Regions from separate parts of the Anabaena sp. CCY 0017 genome, predicted to be linked through region 2. Evidence: riboswitches for the same ligand, from Rfam matches in the RefSeq annotation. Region 2 holds a riboswitch; each other region holds the start of a gene.

Region 1 (7,233 bases), on a different contig from region 2:
GGTTGTCGGACTCATGCAGTTGTTTACCATCAGCGAGAGAACCAATTAAATTTATGTATGTTTTGTAACCCACTAAATCAGTTGCAGATTTGAGTATTTCTTTCACCTCTGGAGACATCCACTGTGAACCACCTGGCCCAGTGCCAATAATGGCTAACCGCCCCTGTGCTTGACCTATGGTGCTGGGGTCTATGGGTTTGGGCGCAATGGCGATCGCTAGGTGGGAAGATGAGGAGGATAAGGGAGACGAACCAGTGGCGTTGATGGCTATGGCTTGGGCTGGGCTATAACCTTGTGCTGTCAAATTTTCTAGTTTATCTGAGGTAAAGAAGCGTGTAGGTACTTTAAAGGCGTTAGCAATGGCTTTTAAGCTGGGATTATTCGCCATGTTGATAGGTGCAAATATTCCAGCTACTGATGCGGGGGCAAGTTCGGCATCTGCTAACAATTGTTGTACTAAAGCTAGATCAACAGTATCACTGATGGCGTTCGCGGAGCGTGCGTTCAGCGCAATCGCTATAGTTGCTGGGTGATAAACCAGGCGGTCGGGTGCAGGAGTGACTAATTGTTCTGTAACCTGAATAGTTAAATCGCCGTTGGGGTCTATCGGTAGTTGACTATTACTCAACCAAGGTGCTGAACCTTCAAGCTTGACTTGCGCCCCAGCTAATAAATCTGAGATAAATTTCTTCGCGTCATCTGGATTGGCTAAATGATATCCAGGAGGAGGAGATAATAGCGCTGTGCGGAAACGGATATCACCTGTTGTAGTGATTGCAGGTTTAACATCAAGTTCCTCAGCAATGCGTCGCGCCAAATCATTCACGCCATTCAGTCCACCCAAAAGCGGAACCACAGCACTTCCATCTTCAGCTACAGCTAATACTGGCGGTTCCTGTTTTTTATCAGAAAGCATTGGTGCGATGGTTCTAATCAGAATGCCAGCAGCACAAATACCAATTAACGGTGTTCCCTCTGCGAATAACTCGCGCACTGTATCACCGAAGTTAGTGAAAGTGACATCAACACCAGATGTGCGTCCTGCCAAACCGTATAATGTCGCCCCTGGCAGGACATCGATGATTTTTCGGGCTACTGGTACACTGTTTTGACCCAGTACCACAACGGCAGGTACAATCTTTGTGATCATTTAATTAGATATTTTGTAAAATTTGATATCCTTTCAAATCAAACCACATATAGACACAGATAATCTTTCGTGTATGGCTAGGTAATTTAAGCCTGTGGTTTTTCAAATAAATACGAATCATAACTAGAAGTTGTTATTAAACCTATAGTCGATTTTTGGTTGGGATGATAATCATTGAGAAATAGGGTACTTGATCGGGATCAACTTCATCCAGGGGTACAATTCTCTGCTGTGTCATTGTTGCCCTCTCAATATACAATGCTCGTGATGCCAATCCTAATTGATGTAAAACATTTCGCACTTTGGTAAAATGGCGACCTAGTTTCATTATCGCCGCCGCATCGGTTGCTAGTAAGTGCGTAGTCAATTCTTCTGCCGGCATGGGGGCAGGTAAAACGGTCATAATATCGTTGTAATAAGTGAATGGTACACCCAAGGCTACAGGACAAGCCATAAGTGAAGAAACTCCTGGTACAACTTCGGTTTTGTAGTGTTCAGATAAACGGGTGAAAACATACATGAAAGAACCGTAAAAAAACGGATCACCCTCACACAACACCACTACATCCCTTCCTGCTGCTAGATGTTCGGCTATTGGTGCAACTTCTTTGTCATAAATCAAATTGGCCGTTTCTGGTTCTAAGGCGCGGGGGAGGTGAAACAGCACTTCGATTTGATTCCCGGTGAGATATTGGGAAACGATCGCTCGCGCTATACTTTCTTTATCTACTGCTGACTGATAAGCTACCACAGGGGCAGCCTGTAATAGTCGCAGTGCTTTCAATGTCAATAGTTCGGGATCACCTGGCCCTACGCCAATTCCATAGAGACGGCCTTTGATTTGCATGATTATTCTTCCTCTGTTGCTAGGGCATTAACTGCTGCGGCGGCGATCGCACTGCCACCACGCCGACCATGTAATGTTAAAAATGGTACACCTTTGCTATTTGCTGCCAATGCTGCTTTTGATTCTGCCGCACCCACAAATCCTACGGGGAAACCTAAAATTAGCGCTGGTTTCAGCACTCCTTCTTCCAGCATTTCTAATAACCGAAATAATGCTGTCGGTGCATTTCCAACTGCTACCACTGCCCCTTCTAAGTGCAATCGCCACAACTCCACCGCAGCAGCTGATCTCGTATTACCCAAACGTTTAGCTAACGCTGGTACTTCCACATCATAAAGAGTGCAAATAACTTGATTGTTTGCAGGTAGTCTCTTTCTCGTAATACCTTCGGCAACCATTCGGCAATCACACAAAATCGGCGCACCTGCTGCTAGTGCTGCGCGTCCAGTCTGTACTGCCGTTGATGAATATCCCAAGTCATTGACGATATCAGTCATTCCACAGGCATGAATCAGGCGTACAGCCACTTTTGCTACATCTGGCGGCAGCACATCTAGGTTGGCTTCTGCTCTGATAATGGCAAAGGATTTACTGTAAATTTCGTTAGCATCTCGGATGTAGTCAGACATGGGAAAATAGTGAATGGTGAATGGTGAATGGTAATGGCTATGCCACGCAAGTTAACAGAAATAACCCTAACTCACTGGGGAGAATAACGGCTGTAATTGGGCAATTCCATATCTATTAACAAATTCTCCAAAGGATTCATCAGGATTTCGGCATTGAATTTTATAAACTTGTAACATCTGCCCTAACAATACAGGTAGTTCGGCCACTGTGACATATTGATAGAGTTGACGACCAAATTTTTGGTTGCTGTCACCTATGGCTTCGCTACGCCAGCTATCACCAACATAAATATGATAAGCTTCCAAGGTTCCATGTTCTGATTCTAGACTGACACCGAGCAAGGTAATATCACTATGACTATGTTGGGCGCAAGATTTTTCGCAGCCGCTAAAGTGAATATTAACTGGGTGATTCAGACTAACATGAGTTTCGAGATATTTTGCTAATGCTAAAGCATCACCTTTAGTATCTGTGGCAGATGCTGCACAACCTTTATTACCAGAACAGGCAACTAATGCAGTATTGATATTACTTGCCGATATATCTAATTTTAGAGCAGCGATTTCACTCTTGACATCGGTAAGCGATCGCTGTGGAATATCAGTCAGGAGTAAATTTTGCCAAGGAGTTAGCCTCAGAGTCCCGCTACCGAATTTTTGGGCTAAATCAGCTAAACCCCGGATTTGCTGACTCTCTAGCCTACCTAACGGTAAAACCACGCCAATATAAAATAAGCCTGGCTGACGCTGGGGATGAATGCCGATATGTTGATAGTTAGATTTTGAATTTTTTTCGAGACTGGTTTTATTCAACTGTCGCTGAGGGGTGAGGTTAAAACCTAGACGTTGTTCAACTTCTTGCAGATAATTTTCACAACCTAAGTTATTTAACAGCTCTCGCAAACGCAGCTTGCGCCGACTGTTAGGGTCAGTATAATTGAGATAAATATCTGCTAAAGCTGCCAAAAGTGGCAAACATAACTCTGGTAATAAGACAATTCCCATATCAACGGGTGGTTTTCCCTTGACACCGACGCTGAGACATAGCCGAAAATAAACTTTCCCGTCAATTAAGACAGCAGCAAACATGATATCGTTGAGGCGATCGCACACCGAAACTTTACCACCACTATCAAAGCAAACGCTAAATTTTGCTGATAGTCCTGATAGCTGAGGATGTGCGGCGATATAATTTTCCCAGTCTTGCACAAAGGGACGAGTATCAATTAATTCTTGGGGATCAATACCAGCAGTGGGGCTGGTCATAATATTCCGAATGTGGTCAACAGCAAAATTGCGAGAACCGATACCGATATTTTGTAAATGCTTGAGAACTGCTGGATTTATTCCCGAACGCAGTTCCCTGATTTGGAGGTTGGCGCGATTGGTAACATCAACATAACCGCCCCCGTAATTCTCTGCTATATCTGCGATTGCATGACACTGTTGACTATCCAGAATTCCACCTGGTATTCTGATGCGAGATAATATCCCATCTTGGGCGGCTGTATCATAAAACAAACCAGGACATAAGGCAAAACCGGACAGCAAAACTGTAACTCCTTCCCTGTGCGACGCAGGCAGTAGATAGTGAGTGTGTCTTTAATACACTGCTATGGTTGGCATTCTGACTTGGCAAGTAAAAAACTCAATGCTCTGTTTTGGCCTTCCCATTACAGCTGCGGCACAGTCCCGGAATTTCACCGGAGTTTCCCAACTCTTAGCTTTATTAATTTAACATGATCAGGTATTCAGCTCGCTGGATGCTGCATATTTTTAATATTCAGTTAAATATATCACTTGATATATTTGGAGAATTTATTGACAAACCAGAGATTAAGCCTGTGACATTTTTTGGGCTAATTACGCAAAATTCTACTAATTTTATTGTACTAAATCAACTAAGGTGTCACACTGGAACCGGACTACACAGGAAACTAAGCATCCCCGATAATGCTCGGATGTGAATACAGATAGTGTGATGTTGCTAGAACCAGGTTCTAATATGCGTTTCACCTTGCAAACTTGCATTTTATTCTTGCAATAGGCAATAATGCGATCGCCTGCTTTGACATCCAACGCTTTAATTTTCAATTAATACCAACCTAATTGTGAAATTTCATTAACCCAAGTAAATATATATTTCTATATTTTACCTGTTCAACAGTTGTAATGCTTACTCATTATAACACACGAGTAAAAGTTATAAACATCAAACTTGGGAGTGTTGAGTTAAAACCTGATTAATAGATTAGAATAACTGCTCTTAATCGCAGTCAAAGCCGCAATATCTAGTTAAATTATTACAGCTTCTATGACACGGAAATGGCTATCGATTGTGGGGATTGGTGAAGATGGGTTACAGGGTTTAAGTGCGATCGCTCGTTCTCTAGTAGACCAAGCTGAAGTGATTGTCGGAGGCGATCGCCATTTAGCCATGTTCCCACCAGATGACCCACGTCAGAAAATAGCCTGGACATCTCCCATTAGCACCTCCATAGCCGACATTATCCGTCGTCGGGGTGAATCAATCTGTGTATTAGCCAGTGGCGACCCCTGCTGTTATGGTATCGGTGTCACCATTACCCGACAAATTCCCCTAGAGGAAATTACGATTATTCCTGCACCGTCTACCTTCAGCCTCGCCTGTGCCAAACTGGGATGGTCTTTCACTGATATAGAAACCTTGAGTTTGTGCGGTCGTCCAGCTTCTTTACTCCAGGCTTATATCTATCCCCAGGCTAAACTGTTGATTTTGAGTGAAGGAAAAGACACCCCCGCAATTGTTGCCGAAATCTTGACAAATCGTGGTTATGGTGGTAGCAAAATTACAGTTTTAGAACATCTGGGCGGTATTCATGAGAGAATTGTCGAAGGTACAGCCGCAGATTGGCATGAAACAGAAATTGCACCGTTGAATGCGATCGCACTGGAATGTATTGCTGATGCTGGGGTAATACCTTTACCCAGATTACCAGGATTGCCAGATCATGCCTATCATCATGATGGACAGTTAACTAAGAGTGAAGTGAGGGCGGTGACTTTAGCAAAATTAGCTCCCACTCCCGGACAGCTACTATGGGATGTCGGCGCGGGTTGTGGTTCAATTTCTATCGAATGGATGCGGACTCATTCTCGATGTCAGGCGATCGCTATTGAACAGAATTCCTCTAGACTGGGGTACATAGCCGATAACGCAGCAGCTTTAGGAACTCCCCACTTAAAAATTATTAGCGGTAAAGCACCATCAATTTTGAAAGATTTACCCACACCCGACGCTATATTTATTGGTGGTGGAGTTACAGCAGCAGGGCTTTTTGATATCTGTTGGAAAGTACTGCGTCCGGGTGGGCGGTTAGTGGCTAATGTTGTGACTGTGGAGGGTGAGCAAACTTTATTTAAATGGTATAACCAAGTTGGTGGTAGTTTAACTCGTATTGCTATGCAAAGAGCAGAACCTATTGGTAAGTTTTTAGGTTGGCGGGCTATGTCACCTGTTACTCAATGGATGGTGATTAAGGATTGAAACGCAAAGGCACGCGGAGGTCTTTAAATTTCTGTATCTTTGTAAAGTTCTGTTATGGTCGCCTCGAAATCTATGCTATACATATCTGTCGGCATGACCGATTGAGCCTGATTTGAGGTTTGTTGAATCTCAAAGACAAGTGTAAGTAAGTCGGCGTAAAAATTTCCATGTATGTCGTTGCGAACGTAACAAAGTGGAGTGAAGCAATCACAAGGGTCTTGGGTTTTTTACATTCTATTACATAAACCTTGTCCATCATGAAAAGTGGAGTTTTTGTCATTGCGACGTAACGAAGCAATCTCACCATCTTGACTAAAAACTACAGTTCTCAAAGTAGACAAGGTTTAGTTAGATTTATTTGTGCCGACTTACTTCTCTGGTTTAAAACAGTGAATGATGCCTGCGGGCATATAAACAATATCTCCTGTTTGAATCGAGTGGCGAGTCAAAACAGAATCATATTCACAGGCGGCAAAAGCTTCAAATAGTTGCGATCGCATAAATTATAACTTAAGTCCCGCCAATACTTCTGCCCCTGGTGCAGCCCAAAGAATATGCCAAGCTTCAGTTTTACCATTTGGTTCTTTGTGTAAACTTTGAGCCGTTTCATCATCAGCATGGAGATGTATCGACAGCATATAAGGTGATTTCCAGAATAAAAATTACCACACAACATCATTCCATCGTAGGGTTTTAAAGATTTTCTCGCCCACCTATTTACCAATCCATGAAAACTTTACCTGCACGCTATATATATGTTCAGTTTCTCAGTTTCTTATGCGTTAATAGGCGATCGCCTCTATCCACAGACTCATAAAGGCATGGCAGTGCTAGAGTTATCGACTATTCGATGAACGCCACTTGACTACAAAGCCATAGACGATTGGTATTGGGGCTACCCTTGTAAGACAGTCTATAGATTTGGGTTATTTGTGTTGTCATCTCAGCCGGCATAGTTTTAGAACGACTACAAAGCCCAATCCTAAAAGGCTGAAATCATCTGAAAACTAGGCTTTTGTCAGTTTGCTTGCCCCTTTTAAAAAAACTTTGGTTTACCCCTTGACGAAACCAGAGAGAGTAG
Region 2 (7,233 bases):
TAGTTACAGGTGTGGGGGGATTAGGCGGTACGGCGGCGCTTTACTTAGCAGTAGCGGGCGTTGGGCGACTAATCTTAGTCCGGGGTGGTGACTTGCGATTGGATGACATGAACCGTCAGATTTTAATGACTGATGATTGGGTAGGTAAACCCAGGGTATTCAAAGCTAAAGAAACTCTGGAAGCTATCAATCCTGATATCAAGGTTGATGTAGTTCATGATTATGTCACTGCTGAAAATGTAGACTCCTTAGTACAATCGGCTGATATGGCGTTGGATTGCGCCCATAATTTTACGGAACGCGACTTGCTGAATGCAGCTTGTGTCCGTTGGCGTAAACCGATGGTGGAGGCTGCAATGGACGGGATGGAGGCTTACCTGACTACGATTATTCCTGGTGTGACTCCTTGTTTATCCTGTCTGTTTCCAGAAAAGCCGGAATGGGATAGACGTGCTTTCTCTGTTCTGGGCGCTGTCTCTGGGACACTTGCTTGTCTGACAGCGTTGGAGGCGATTAAGCTGATCACTGGATTCAGTCAACCTCTGTTATCGCAGTTATTAACAATTGACTTGAATCGGATGGAATTTGCCAAGCGTCGTTCTCAACGCGATCGCGCTTGTCCCGTATGTGGTAACACTGCACCCTGGAGATACGGACAACCCCCATCAATGGAACCTACCAGTAATTGTACAAAGTAGTCATTAGTCATTTGATAACTGACACCTGCATTCAATAAAACTTCATCGCGACACATCAGGAGACGTAATGGCTGTTAGTCTAACAGAAAAAGCAGAGTTTCGTCTGCGGGCATTTATCAGAGGTTCTTCCTCTGACAATAATGACGCTTCAAAAGGCATCCGTATATCTGTAAAAGATGGTGGTTGCAATGGCTATGAATATGGAATTGATGTCACTAGCAAACCACAACCAGATGATTTGGTAATTCAACAAGGTAATGTGTTGATTTACGTTGATGCTAAAAGTGCGCCGTTATTGGACGGGGTTGTGGTCGATTTTGTAGAAGGGGTGATGGAAAGTGGCTTTAAGTTCACTAACCCTAATGCAAGTGATACCTGCGGTTGCGGAAAGTCATTCAAAACAGATGATGGCACACCCACTGGTGTACCTTGCAGCTAGTAGTGTTGTGAATTCGTAATTCGTAATTCGTAATTCGTAATTGAGCTTTCAAAGTTTCCCGTAGAAATGATGGACACTTGCTAATTTACGGGTTTGGAAAAAATCGCAAGTTCGTAAGCCGATACTACTTGCGTTCGCCTACAGCCGGAGGAACCCCATCAATGCAGTGTCCTCTTCCGCGCTGCTTCTCGAAGTTTGGAGTTCACTAAGTAACAGAAACTCATAAACTTCGTGAAATCAATCTGATCGTATAAATTTTGAGGAGAATCGGAAAATGGCTACCTATCAAGTTAGATTAATCAACAAAAAGCAAGACCTCGACACCACAATTGAAGTTGATGAAGAGACTACCATTGTAGACGCAGCAGAAGAAAATGGTCTTGAGTTACCTTTCTCTTGTCATTCAGGTTCTTGCTCTAGTTGTGTGGGAAAAGTCGTTGAAGGTGAAATTGATCAATCTGATCAAATCTTTTTAGATGATGAGCAAATGGATAAAGGTTTCGCTTTACTTTGCGTTACTTATCCCCGTTCTAATTGCACAATTAAGACTCACCAAGAACCATATCTTGTGTAGAGTATTGCTTTAACCTCTAAGGAGGTTTAGATCCCCGAATTCTTTGAGAATTCGGGGATATTTTTTATTTGGAATTGCTATATTGCAGAATTTTTAGTATCTTCTGATATATAACTGAGCCAGCGATTAGCAATGTCTTTTAAAGAGCCATTTTCAGACATTAGTCGCAATTCAATGTTGAGGTCTTTTGTTAAAGGACTATCGATGGGTAAAACAAACCCATAAAGCTCGGTTCCCAAAGACAAGTTAGTTAATTTTACGTTCAATTCGGGATTTTGCGTGAGATAATATTCCATCGCGGGACGGTCGAATACTACTGCATCTGCTGATTTGGCAGATAATAGTTTTACAGCATCTGCTAGAGTGGCGACTTCTTGAACTCGATTACTATAGTTCTGCACTACCTCAACACTGGATGAGCCTTTGACGGTTGCTAATCTGGCATTTTGCAGGCTGGAAGGACTGGTAAATCGTTCAGTAGAATCACCAGACAAAGCGATGGTTATGGCGGAAGCTAGTCCGGCTGTTAAGGAAGAAACTGTGACTAAAGCCAATACCATCCAAGTCCCAGCGATGAAACGACCGAGACGGGTAACAGGTGCGCGATCGCCATACCCCACTGTAGTTAATGTTACCAGTGCAAACCACATCCCGTTACCCACTCCCTGAAGATAATTTTTGGGGAATTGTTCACTATTTTTATTTCGTTCCGCTAACCACACCAAATTCCCGACGACGAACATCAGAATAACTAATACGCCCAAAGAAGTTAACACCGCAGTCTCAAAAAAAGGTTTAACCCGGCTCCAAATACTGGGGTCTTCAGATGTTGTTAAGACGGCAATTTCTGTAGAAAAATAAGGTTGGGTAAAATCAACTTTTTGTAGGCGTTGAGCAGTAATTGTGATAGGGCCTATCAATAAATCCAAGTCTCCCTGTTCTACAACGTCTAGGGCATTGGCAACGCTGGATTGAGGTATTAATTCATACTCTATATTTTGAGATCGAGCTACTTCTGCCCAAACTTCCACACTAATGCCATTCGTTTCTGGATCTTTGCTAACCACGAAAGGAGCCGAACCAGCTACCCCGACTCGCAAAGGTGCGGCTGAGGCTAAAGTTGGGATAGAAATAACTAAAGCGACAGCTACCCCAGTCAAGCAATTATATTTGGCGGCAAAACTCTGGCGGACTCGAAAAATAGATACAGACAAAATGCTATGCAGTGGCTGTGAATGTGGGAAGTGGCAAAATTTCATGAGTGGTTGACTCCTGATATACTCGTGCGATCAAACTTAAAAAAGGTGATATTATTTCCTGAACAATGTCTGGATGATAACTCCTCAGCCACCGCATCTTCAAGTTAATCACCTTTTCAAACCTTTACTCCGCACTTGCTTGTACAGACGCGATTTATCACGTCACTCTCTTGTTCAGACGCGATTTATCACGTCTCAAAACTTTTTATAACTGCCAAAGTTGAATTTGGTAACAAAGATGATTATCAAAAATTTCTCGTGCAGCTAGACCCTCGGCAATTGGTTTCTCTAACCAACGTTTAAAAGCCCAACTTCCTATTTTATATATAGGTGGAACTGCTATTTTAACAACATCAGCAATATATTTAAATGTGGTTAATCCAAAAGTCCGAAAATTACTCAGACATAAGTCAATTGTTGGTGCAATTGATTGAGAAATATCTTCACTTTTAATTAATTTAAATCCAGCCTTTTCTAAAGCTGCGTGGAGGTCATCAGCAACATGACAGTTAGAAAAAATTCCTTCTTTGTATTCGGCATCCAAGCGCATCATATCTGCTATTAGTAAGTAACTACCACTATTAAGTAAACGCGCAGCACCTTGGGCTAAATCTTCCACAGCCATATATTGGCTACTTTCACTAAATAGAACTAAATCATAGGAATGTGAAGTCTGAAATTCTTCAAATGTCGTTAAGTAGAAAGGTATTTTACCGTTAGTATTTTGAATAAATTTCTCTTCTTGGATTGCATCGGGTGCTAGTCCTTCAACACTCAGTCCACGTTCCCATAGTAATTTTGCATTACCACCAATACCACAGCCTACATCCAGTACAGATTTGGTTCCTTCAGGGATGAAACTAAACAGTTTAGTTGTATAGGCTTCTTGTGCTGTACGCAGCTGAGTTATGGTCAATTCTTCATCAATATTTGGTATTACTTCCCAATAGCCATAATGTAGATAGGAGGAACCTGTGAGTCCCATATAGTAATCTATGGCTGCATTTTGGTAGCGTGTTGCTTTGGAAATCTTAATTGACTTTGATTTTTGCATTTAGGGTTAAGGTCAGCTTGGCGAAGGTATTGGTATTTAATCACATTATTCTGATCAAATACCAAATTTCGCCTGCTGTCTCACGCAGAGGCGCACCAGACGCAAAGAGGAAGATATGAGATGCGATCGCCTAATTAGTTTGGAAATCTGGTATTTTTAATTACAGAGTTCTTTTTCTGGAGATTTTATCAGAGAGGGCGTAGATACTGCTGGAATTCTTGCCAAAATTCCTTTCTTCAATGGTTCTGGGCGTTCACTCCACGGTAATAAACCTTCTGGGTGAGCATAATATTTACTCGCACACTCGAATACTCCAGCAACTGCTGCGGGTGACAAATCAGGAGAAATATCACCAAAAAGATATGTAGATTTATTATATGCAGCAAAGGATACCACACAAGAGCGATCGCAAGCGCTCATGCAGTTCACTGGCTGAAGAATAAATTCTGTGTTCAATTCCCAATTGGGATAATGTGCTTGTAAGTGTTTGAGCAACTGCTCTCCGCCACTTTCGCCCACACGCTTACCATCTTCCCACTTACTCGCACAAGTGGTGCAAACAAATATTGTATGTTCTGCTGTCATCTATGCCTCGTAGATTTTAGCTAAAGTTACTTTTATATCGGCGGGTATTCTGACTTACGCAGTTTTAAATTTCAACTTGGGGATTTTAGACTGTTCGATGCAATCTTATATCTCAAATTAAAACTCTAAAATTGGTTTACAGCTGCGGGACAGTGCCGGATTTACACCAGACTTTCCCCCTTACCTCTAATAGCTGATTTCTATTAGAACCGGATATATGAGAATCTATCATACTTTCGTCAAATTTATGACATTATGAATTATAAAATTCATAGAAACTGGTCTAGGAGTAACAACACTGATAACAGTAGGTAAGCTAAATTACTGTGTACTTGACAAAAAGTTTGCTTGTTTAACTAAACCGTATTGGTATTTTACCTACGAGGATGTGTTAAAAAGCATATCTAAATTTGCTTAATGTCTAATAAACATCTCCGACAAAGAATGTAGAGACGTTTCATGGAACGTCTCTACAAAGGTTCCAGATAACCCTTATTTTATTTTCACTAGATGTCTAATTTATTATATTTTAAAACTGAAGTGTAGCTTTAGCTGCATTTTTAAGTTTCCTTTTGCAAATCAACTCTAAGATGTCTTGGAATCTTTATAAATGATTCATAATTTAAAGTTATCAGAATGATAATATATAAATAAGCTAAATTGTTGCTCTTGAACCTAATCTTCAAGAAAAAGCGATTATAGATTATTTCCGACATTTCTATTTTAATTTTTGTTCAGTTAAAAATTAGGCAGAAATTAAGATAGGTGCAAGAATAAGATAGCGAAAATCTGCGTAAATATTCTTCTAAATTTAACCTAATTTATTTAGGTACAAATAAATGCCAGACTGAGGTCATGGGGTGTTTCAAGCTACCAATTAATCTCCTAGCTAGAGTTTTTAACGACTCCCATCATTAGGAATGCCATAATTTTTTATTTATAAATAGTAGGCTATCCCTACTATTCACATTGCTGAGTCAATTTAGAAATATCAAGGATGAGTTATGAATCAGATCAAAAAGCAAAAAATGAGTGAAGTCACCAAGCAATGGCTGCTCGCAAACGGCTATAATACCCAAAATTTAAATCAACAAGGTGAAAATGGTGATACGGCTTTGATGAAAGCTACCAGAGAAGGAGTTTATGCAGTTGTCAAAGAATTAATTGATTTGGGGGCAAATATTAATGCTAAAAACCATGATCGGAATAATGCTTTATGGTTTGCTTGTTTCGGCAATCATTATGAGTTAATTAGCTTACTTCTAGCTGCAAGAATTAACATTAATAATCAAAATGATAACGGCGCAACTGTCTTAATGTATGCAGCATCAGCAGGAAAAACAGGTGTGGCTAAATTACTTTTACAACACAATCCTAATTTGGATATCAGAAATTTAGACGACTATAAAGCGATAGATTTCGCTAGCAATATCGAGATTTTAGGATTACTCAGAAATGCCTCAAAGTAAGAATTTAAAGACAGCTTACCACGATGCAACCAAGCATTCTTACTTATCTGTACAGATTAATCCCAATTATGTAGATGCTTCAACCCAGCCAACTGCATTTAAAGTTTATCCCAAGTTTTATCGGCGGGTGAAATTAAATGTCAATAATCCTCTGCATTCGTTTATTTGGTTAACCAGTGCAGTTACGCTGAAAAAAGCTTATAAAGATGTACCCTATAAACTCCGAGTAAATCCCTCAGCAGGGGCTTTATATCCGACAGAAGTGTATGTCCAAGTGCGCGGGATGTCGGGAATGATAGATGGGATATATCATCTGGAAGTTGAGAATAATTGTCTAACTCTCATTTACGAATTAATTGATGATGGGTTAGAAAGTTATATTATACCGGGGAAAAGTATCAAGGGGTACATCTTTTTAATTAGTTGCGTTTATTATAGGTCTAGCTGGAAATATCAGGATAGAAGCCTGAGATATTGCTTTTTAGATAGCGGTCATCATTTAGGTGCGATCGCAGCATCAGCCTATTTGCATAACAAAGATATACAACTGATTTTTGATTTTGATAAACTTGCTCTCAATGCAGTTTTAGGCTTTGAAAATAAAGAGTTTATCACTGCGGGGGTAATCTCTGGTGAGGTGCAAGAAAAGCCAGTCAGACGTTTAAGGCTAAAGGTTCCTTTTGTCTGTGGGACAGATTATTTTGAAGCTAATGAATTTATTGAACATAGCTATGAACTAACATCTGTACAGCAAAGTGCAACACAGCCACTAGTACAGCCACAGTTTAACTTTGATCAGGATAAATTTTATCAAGCTGTTTGGAATAGACGTTCCATTAGACGTTTCCGGAAGCAGTTTATTTCTCAAGAAGACTATTTATATATCTGGCGACAAATTGCACAATCGATACCTACAGAAAATTTTGAGGAAATAGAAATTTACTCTGTTGTGCATCGAGTTGAGGGGATATCGCCGGGATTATATCAAGGTACGCATCTGCTAAAAGCAGGTAATTTCGGGGAACGGACGGGTTACTTATGCGTGAATCAAGCGATCGCGAGAGATTGTGCTGTAACTTTGTTCTTTGTATCTAACTATATCAATTATCAAACCGCTATGCAATTAGCTGGTTTTTTCGGACAAAGAATTTATTT
Region 3 (7,233 bases), on a different contig from region 2:
AAACCAAGTAGGGGCGGGTATGGCACTCTCCAAGTCTTTCACAGATATGTTCAATTACCAATAATAATTTTAATAAACCCGCCCGTAGAGGAGTGCTAAGTGCTGAGTGGGGAAAGTGCTGTGAGTGAAATTGCTTCACGTTAAAATAGAGATCATGAACAAACGCTATTTTTTAGAGGCTAGTGCCGCAATTATTGGCACAGCCGTTTTATCTCGCAATATCAATTGGGGTTCCCAAGACATGACAACTTCTAAAAGCCAGTTTGCAATTACTAAACCTGAAGAAGAATGGCGGACAATCTTAACACCGGAACAGTTTCGCGTTTTAAGAAAACATGGTACTGAACCCGCTTTTACGAGTCCACTCGATAAGGAATATGATGAGGGGACTTTTGTCTGTGCTGGCTGCGGACAACCATTGTTTACCTCTGACACCAAGTTTAACAGTGGTACTGGCTGGCCTAGCTTCTTTCAGCCAATTGAAGGCGCGATCGCTGTGACTGTAGATCGGTCATTCTTTATGACTAGAACCGAAGTGCATTGCAGCAACTGTGGTGGACATCTAGGCCATGTGTTTAACGATGGCCCTGCACCCACTGGTAAGCGCTACTGTATGAACGGTGTATCTATGAAGTTTGAACCTGCTTAATTGTTGAGATGTGGGGATTGGGTATCGGGATTGAGAAGCCTCTTCTCCCCCCTCCCCCCTGCACCGTGCCCCCCTGCCTCTTCCCCTCTAGCTGTCGGAATTTTCCTGAGAAAATTTCTTGCGGATAGTTGTACTGTGTTCCTCATTAGCAGCAATTGCGGTCATGAGATAGTCAATGGAGTCATCGGAGAAGGGAACCCGCAAATGGAAAGTCCCATCTGCTTTGAGTGTGATGGGTTTACCAGCAATATTTACTGTTGCACCTGGTTCTGTTGATCCGTGAATAATTAATTCAGCATCGGCGACAAACCAAAAATCTGGTTGGGGACGACTGAAGACACGAATTTTTTCGGAACGGACGATCATCTCCCAGCGATCGCCTGCGGTCAAATATCCGATCTCTGCAATATAATCATGATCTGTAGCGGGAATTGCCACATAGCGATCGCTTGTAATTTCGTCGCATTCGTATTTCTGCACAAGCTGAGGAGTGTGATAACTCAAGTCCAAATCTGTGACATCATACAACCGCAGATATAATTGAGATCTGCTGTTACTTTGCAGCATTTGTTTGTCAGTTGTGGATATATACCAAGTAGCATAAGCCCACTTGGGAGTCCGGGTTTTCAGGAGAATACTACTCTCATTCTGGGTTGTGGATAAATCCACTAATTCTGTGTCTGCTGTTGATATATTGTCATCTGTGGTATTTGTTAAGGGTATACCAAAGATGCGAACCCTGGCAGAACGAGCAATTGTTACCCAAATATCACTATCTGTAACATAACCTATTTCGGCAATATAATCGCGATCGCTTTGGGGAATGGCGAGATATTTCTTTTCTATCCCTGACTCTAGTTTATATTCCTGTCCCAATTCTGGAGTCTGATAACTCAAGTCTAAATCCGTGACATCATACAACCGCACCACTAATTGAGAAATGCCATTATTTGCTAATGTTTGCTGGTAAGTTTCACTAATAGACCAACTCGCAGCCGCCCATTCAGCATTTTGGGGCTGGAGGACAATACTTTGCTCCCCATCCAGATTCAGAACTGGGTCTTCTGTAGTATCTTTCAGGGGTGTATCAAAGACGCGCACCCTGTCAGAACGGGTAATTGTGATCCAGCGATCGCCTTCGGTGACATAACCGATTTCGGCTATATAATCATGATCACTGTCAGGAATGGCGACGTAAGCTTCTATCCCGGACTCGATTTCATACTTTTCTACAAATTGCGGAGTTTGATAACTCAAGTCTAAATCTGTCACATCATACAACCGCAACGCTAATTGAGAGATATCGTGATTGGCTAATGTTTGCTGACAACTTTCACTAATGTACCAAGTCGCATAAGCCCATTCAGGATTGCGAGGTTTGACAACAATACTTTGTTCCCCATCCAGATTGATAACTGGGGCTTCTGTGGTATCTTCTGGTGAGGCTGTATCAAAGACGCGCACCCTGTCAGAACGGGTAATTGTGATCCAGCGATCGCCTTCGGTGACATAACCGATTTCGGCTATATAATCATGATCACTGTGGGGAATGGCGACGTAAAGTTCTATCCCTGACTCGATTTCATACTCTTCTACAAATTGCGAAGTTTGATAACTCAAGTCTAAATCCGTAACATCATACAACCGCAGCGCTAATTGAGAGATGCCATTATTTGCTAATGCTTGCTGACAAGTTTCGCTAATGTACCAACTCGCATAAGCCCATTCAGAATTGCGAGGCTTGAGAACAATACTTTGTTCCCCATCGAGATTTACGGGGTCTTCTGTGGTATCTTCCACGGGTGTAGCAAAGACGCGAATTCTTTGGGAACGGGTAATTATTACCCAGCGATCGCCTTCGGTGACATAACCGATTTCGGCTATATAATCATGATCACTGTGGGGAATGGCGACGTAAAGTTCTATCCCTGAGTCAATTTCATACTCTTCTACAAATTGGGGAGTTTGATAACTCAAGTCTAAATCTGTCACATCATACAACCGCAGCGCTAATTGAGAGATGCCGTTATTTTCTAATGCTTGCTGACAACTTTCACCAATGAACCAAGTCGCATAAGCCCATTCAGCATTGCGATACTTGAGAACAAGACTTTGCTCCCCATCTACATCAAACCACGTAGGCTCTGTTATATCACTTAGCACTTCCCGCTCATTTTCCAGACCTGTGCCTTCAAAAGTTGCACTATCTGCAAAAATATCTATTTCCTCTGACAAATTATTGCCGGGTTCAGCTGCATCTGCTACCACATTTAATATATCTTCCGTAATATCTGGGAGTGATGGATGTGAAATGACCACATTTTCTGATATTTTTTCATCCGATGGCGGTAAGATAGTCTCATCACAATTACTGAACACCATTGTGTCATCATCATCATCGTGCTGAGACGAAACATTGTATTCTGGAGCAATATCACCACCTAAATCCGTAGTTTCAGTTGCAAAGATATCATCATCGTTCTCAGACCAAAGATTATCTGCTGTCGCCATATTACCAGCTAAGTCTGTAGTTTCCGTTGAGAAGATATCCTCAATTAAACCTAAATCTGGTTCTACTTGGGGCTGTTCTGCTATTTCGTCACCAAAGTCTTTAATTTCGCTATTTTCCGCCTCAGATACCACTTCTGAAAGAGGTAACTCTTCAGAGACAACTTGAGGTACATCTGGTAATTGAGGGTATGGAGTATTGACTACGGCTGCTGGTGCTTCTATATCCCAGAGTGAATCAGGATTATCAAAAGACTCTGTTTCTGTAGAATTACTCTCGTCATTAGTTTTAAGAGGTGATTTTTCTTCCAGGTGTTCACCCATAGCTGCTACTGCTCCTGCTGTTAAAGCGTCATCATTGGACGGCATTTCAGGGAAAGGTTCACTCACAGGAGTATCAATACTTATATTATCTATTGCCACTTCATTTTCCATAGATTCCTTGAGATTTGCATCTGTGGTTTTATTTTGAGCCTCAGTTGCCCAGATGCGTGACCGGATAAGCCACATTAGTAAGACAACTATCACGGATATAGGTAACAAAAGCCACCACAGAGGTATATCTTCAAGATTAGTTTCTGGAGATTGCTGTTCCTCTGATACAGTTTGGGTATTGGCGGGTGCTGTTTGTACTTCTCCCTGGGCGATGGCTGCGGCTGCTGCGGCTCTACCTGTTTCTATAGCTTGCTGTCCTGGTACTGCGAGGGTAAAACCGAGGAAATTGGCTACATTGGGGCTAGGATTCTGCCTGTAAGCATAAACTAAAGGCTGGGAATAGGGATAATTCGGATTATCTGGCAAAATATCATTGATGGGAATCACGCGCACATTTGACAATTGCGACACTTGATGAGCCATTGCATAGCTAATGCCGTCATTGCCTAATTGCTTGACAATTTCGGCAGTGTTATCCTCCTCTATCTGGGTAGCATTAGAGCCTGTGGCAAATTCAGCCCCGGTAAAAGCTGGATAAGTGCGAAATGTATTGCGGGTATCGCTCGTTTCAGGGCGGTCAATGAATCGAATTGTACCTTCAGATGCGCCTATTTCTGACCAATCTGTAATCTTTCCCCGGAAGATGTCGGCGAATTGTTGATCAGTTAAACCACCCTGAAAAGGATTATCTGTACTAACTATGATGGCAATATTTTCTCGTTGAAATGGTAATTGTACCAGACCTTGGGCTTGTTCATCTGGAGTCAAACCACGGGCGATCGCAACTAGATCAACAGTACCATCTATTAAAGCTGATATAGCCACATCAGCACCATTGCTGGCAACTTCTACATTAGCCCCCGAAAACTCTTGCTCAAAACCTTGTTTTAAACTTTGGTTGATTGCAGCCAAATTCATAGAACCATCAATCCGCACCGTAGTTCCATCTTCCACACTTGTCGGTAGTGGAAAAGAGTCAGCGTCAGTGGCAGATTGTGCCAGCACTGGTGTCGGCACGAACAAATGTACTGCCATAGGGCTAGTAGCTAAGGACAGTAATAATGCCAGACTGACTATCGCACTATCTTTTTTTTCTTGTTGCCACATAATGCTCTTTATCTAGGTACAGAAAGCCGGATGGTCTTAATTTTATCTTTTAATGCAAGAGGAGACGCGCTAATTATACATCTGGTGTCAAATTTCTTCTAATTTTCTGTTGACCAAGACTTAGCGAGTCTGAAAAAGTCATAAAAATTAACTATTTATGCCCAAATTACCTCTATTAGCAGTTGACAAAACAGTTAGACAGAATAATAATCATTATCATTACCATCTGGGTAACAACCTTTTGTATCTAATCTTTCCGGCAACGCAACTTTTTTTGTACAAATTTACACTTTTATAGTAATATGATTGAATCAAAAAAGTCAGTTCTTATGGCAAGCATCCATCAGACGTAACAGGTAACTCCTGTATTACGGGGGAAAGTTCGGTGTAAATCCGGCGCTGTCCCGCAGCTGTGAAGAGATAATAATTGTTTTTGTCTCTGAGTCAGAATGCCCACTGACGTAACTTCCAAGCAAACACCTATCTGCGAGGCACAGATCATGTATAGAACAAAAAAACTTGGTCAGCACAGGTATTTATTAAAACAGAATTAAACCCACAATTTTTGTAGGATGCGTTTTCGTGCAAAGCAACGCACCAGCACATAAATTTTTGCTGAGTTCAGGTATTCCCTTAACTGGAAATTTTTTGTGGCTGAATTTGGATATACAGCGCCTTGCAAGTAAACCAGGCAGACATCTTAACATGATAAATCTTCTGGAGTGGGCATCCTGTCGTCGTGTAACTCAATACAGCCAGCATATTTGCAAACAATTAACTAATCAACCTGAAATTCATCGGCGTTTATCGGCGTTTATCGGCGGTTAAAAACTCATGTCCTAGACTCTACAAGCAGTCTAAATCACACCCATACTTAAACAGAGAAACTAGATGCCTAAAATTTCTTGGCAATGCGGGATCAACTTACTGATTCTGCACACAATTTATAGTAGTTTATCATCAGGATATGTTATGGCTTCAGAACCAGAACCAGAACCCGATATTGAACTGACTGTAATTGAGAAACTCTTAAATCAAAGAGTCTCTTCACCTTTGCGGCGTGATGGCACAGTTGAAGATTCTACACGCCCTGTGTATGTAATTACCCAAGAAGAAATTGAAGCTAGAGGGGCGCGAACAGTCAAAGAAGCCCTGCAATTTCTCCCCGGTGTCTTAGGTGATGGTACAGTCGGTACAGGAGTTGGTGCATTAAGCGGTCAATTTATTCGCGGTTCTAACACCGGACAAGTTTTAATATTACTCGACGGGAGACCAATCAATAATTTGGGTTCTGGTGGTTTTGACCTTTCGGAAATTACCACCAATAATGTAGAGAGAGTAGAAGTTTTACCAGGTGGTGGTTCTACCTTGTACGGTTCCGATGCTATTGGGGGTGTAATTAACATTATTACTCGTCGTCCCACAGAGAAAATTACCACCGAAGCGGGAGTGACTCTGGGCGCGTATGGATTAAATCAGCAAACCATTCAAAATAGCGGGAGACAAGGTGATATATCTTGGGTTGTGGGTTATAACCGTACCCAGGCGCAAAATAATTTTCCTTTTTTCATTCCCGAAGCTAATTTTGAGGGAACCAGGGAAAACGATGATGTTCTGTTTAATAATTTTAACGTCAAATTAGAAGCAGATTTAGGGAATAGAAACACCTTAACTCTTTCTACTTTATACTTAGCTAAAAATCAAGGCGTACCAGGAGGAGTAGCGATTCCTGAACCACAATTTGGTCAAGGATTTTTCAATTCCTTAACTCCTAATAATCGCAAATATACAGACCAAGTTTTAGCTGACTTAACTTGGAACTCTCAGCTAGGTCAAGGAAATGATTCTTTATTAACAGCAAAGATTTACACAGACTTTCTCAACACTCGCTTTGACAGACCCACTAACCAACTAGACAATAGACAAACTTCCTACGGTATTCAAACACAGCATAGCTGGAAATTTGCCGACAATCAAATTTTAGTTTATGGCTTTGACTACCGCAACGTCTCAGCAAATAATAGTACCTTAAATTTTGCTGATAATATTAGAACAGTTAGTTATGACGGTAGTATTAGTCAAGGAGCATTATTTGCTAGATATGAAGTAGATATCACACCTAACCTCGGTGTCAACTTAGGTTTGCGCCAAGATTTTAACAGTTTAGCTAATGGTTCCTTTACATCACCCAGTATCGGTGCAAGACTAGCAGTTTCTGAATCTACCACCCTGAGAGCCAATTATATCAGAAATTTTCGTGTACCTACGCTATCTAACTTATTTGGTCAAGGTGCTAGATTTGTGGGGAATCCCAATTTACGACCCGAAAAAGGTGATAGTTATGATATTGGTATTGACCAAAAACTAGGTAATATTGGTTTACTACGCTTAACATTTTTTCAAAATACCATATCGGATAATATTGCTTTTGACTTTGGTGTTCCTATAGGTTCATTTGAAAATATTGGCTTAGTGCGTACCAGAGGAATTGAAGCAGCTTTGAATGTGCAACTAGCCAAGAATATTTTTGCCTT

The links. Region 2 has a riboswitch for cobalamin ahead of ACM0OW_RS04775 (DUF1636 domain-containing protein). Riboswitches for the same ligand answer to the same signal wherever they lie in the genome.
Region 1: linked by a shared signal. The riboswitch ahead of cobG (precorrin-3B synthase) and the one ahead of ACM0OW_RS04775 (DUF1636 domain-containing protein) in region 2 are both predicted to bind cobalamin.
Region 3: linked by a shared signal. The riboswitch ahead of ACM0OW_RS12765 (hypothetical protein) and the one ahead of ACM0OW_RS04775 (DUF1636 domain-containing protein) in region 2 are both predicted to bind cobalamin.

Annotation. Positions count from the first base shown of each region.
Region 1 is NZ_CAWUDG010000001.1:4-7,236, reverse strand. It holds gene cobJ (precorrin-3B C(17)-methyltransferase) at 1-1,150, opposite strand, end outside; gene ACM0OW_RS00035 (precorrin-2 C(20)-methyltransferase) at 1,293-1,997, opposite strand; gene ACM0OW_RS00030 (precorrin-8X methylmutase) at 2,000-2,626, opposite strand; gene cobG (precorrin-3B synthase) at 2,693-4,177, opposite strand; cobalamin riboswitch at 4,226-4,383, opposite strand; gene ACM0OW_RS00020 (hypothetical protein) at 4,511-4,720, opposite strand; gene cbiE (precorrin-6y C5,15-methyltransferase (decarboxylating) subunit CbiE) at 4,941-6,152, shown strand; gene ACM0OW_RS00010 (hypothetical protein) at 6,521-6,652, opposite strand; gene ACM0OW_RS00005 (hypothetical protein) at 6,656-6,790, opposite strand.
Region 2 is NZ_CAWUDG010000003.1:69,155-76,387, reverse strand. It holds gene ACM0OW_RS04800 (HesA/MoeB/ThiF family protein) at 1-698, shown strand, start outside; gene ACM0OW_RS04795 (HesB/IscA family protein) at 766-1,137, shown strand; gene ACM0OW_RS04790 (2Fe-2S iron-sulfur cluster-binding protein) at 1,412-1,711, shown strand; gene ACM0OW_RS04785 (transporter substrate-binding domain-containing protein) at 1,789-2,925, opposite strand; gene ACM0OW_RS04780 (class I SAM-dependent methyltransferase) at 3,176-4,024, opposite strand; gene ACM0OW_RS04775 (DUF1636 domain-containing protein) at 4,181-4,609, opposite strand; cobalamin riboswitch at 4,631-4,838, opposite strand; gene ACM0OW_RS04770 (ankyrin repeat domain-containing protein) at 5,614-6,078, shown strand; gene ACM0OW_RS04765 (SagB/ThcOx family dehydrogenase) at 6,065-7,233, shown strand, end outside.
Region 3 is NZ_CAWUDG010000008.1:175,480-182,712, reverse strand. It holds gene msrB (peptide-methionine (R)-S-oxide reductase MsrB) at 155-649, shown strand; gene ACM0OW_RS12770 (DUF4912 domain-containing protein) at 737-4,699, opposite strand; cobalamin riboswitch at 5,027-5,175, shown strand; gene ACM0OW_RS12765 (hypothetical protein) at 5,282-5,527, shown strand; gene ACM0OW_RS12760 (TonB-dependent receptor) at 5,591-7,233, shown strand, end outside.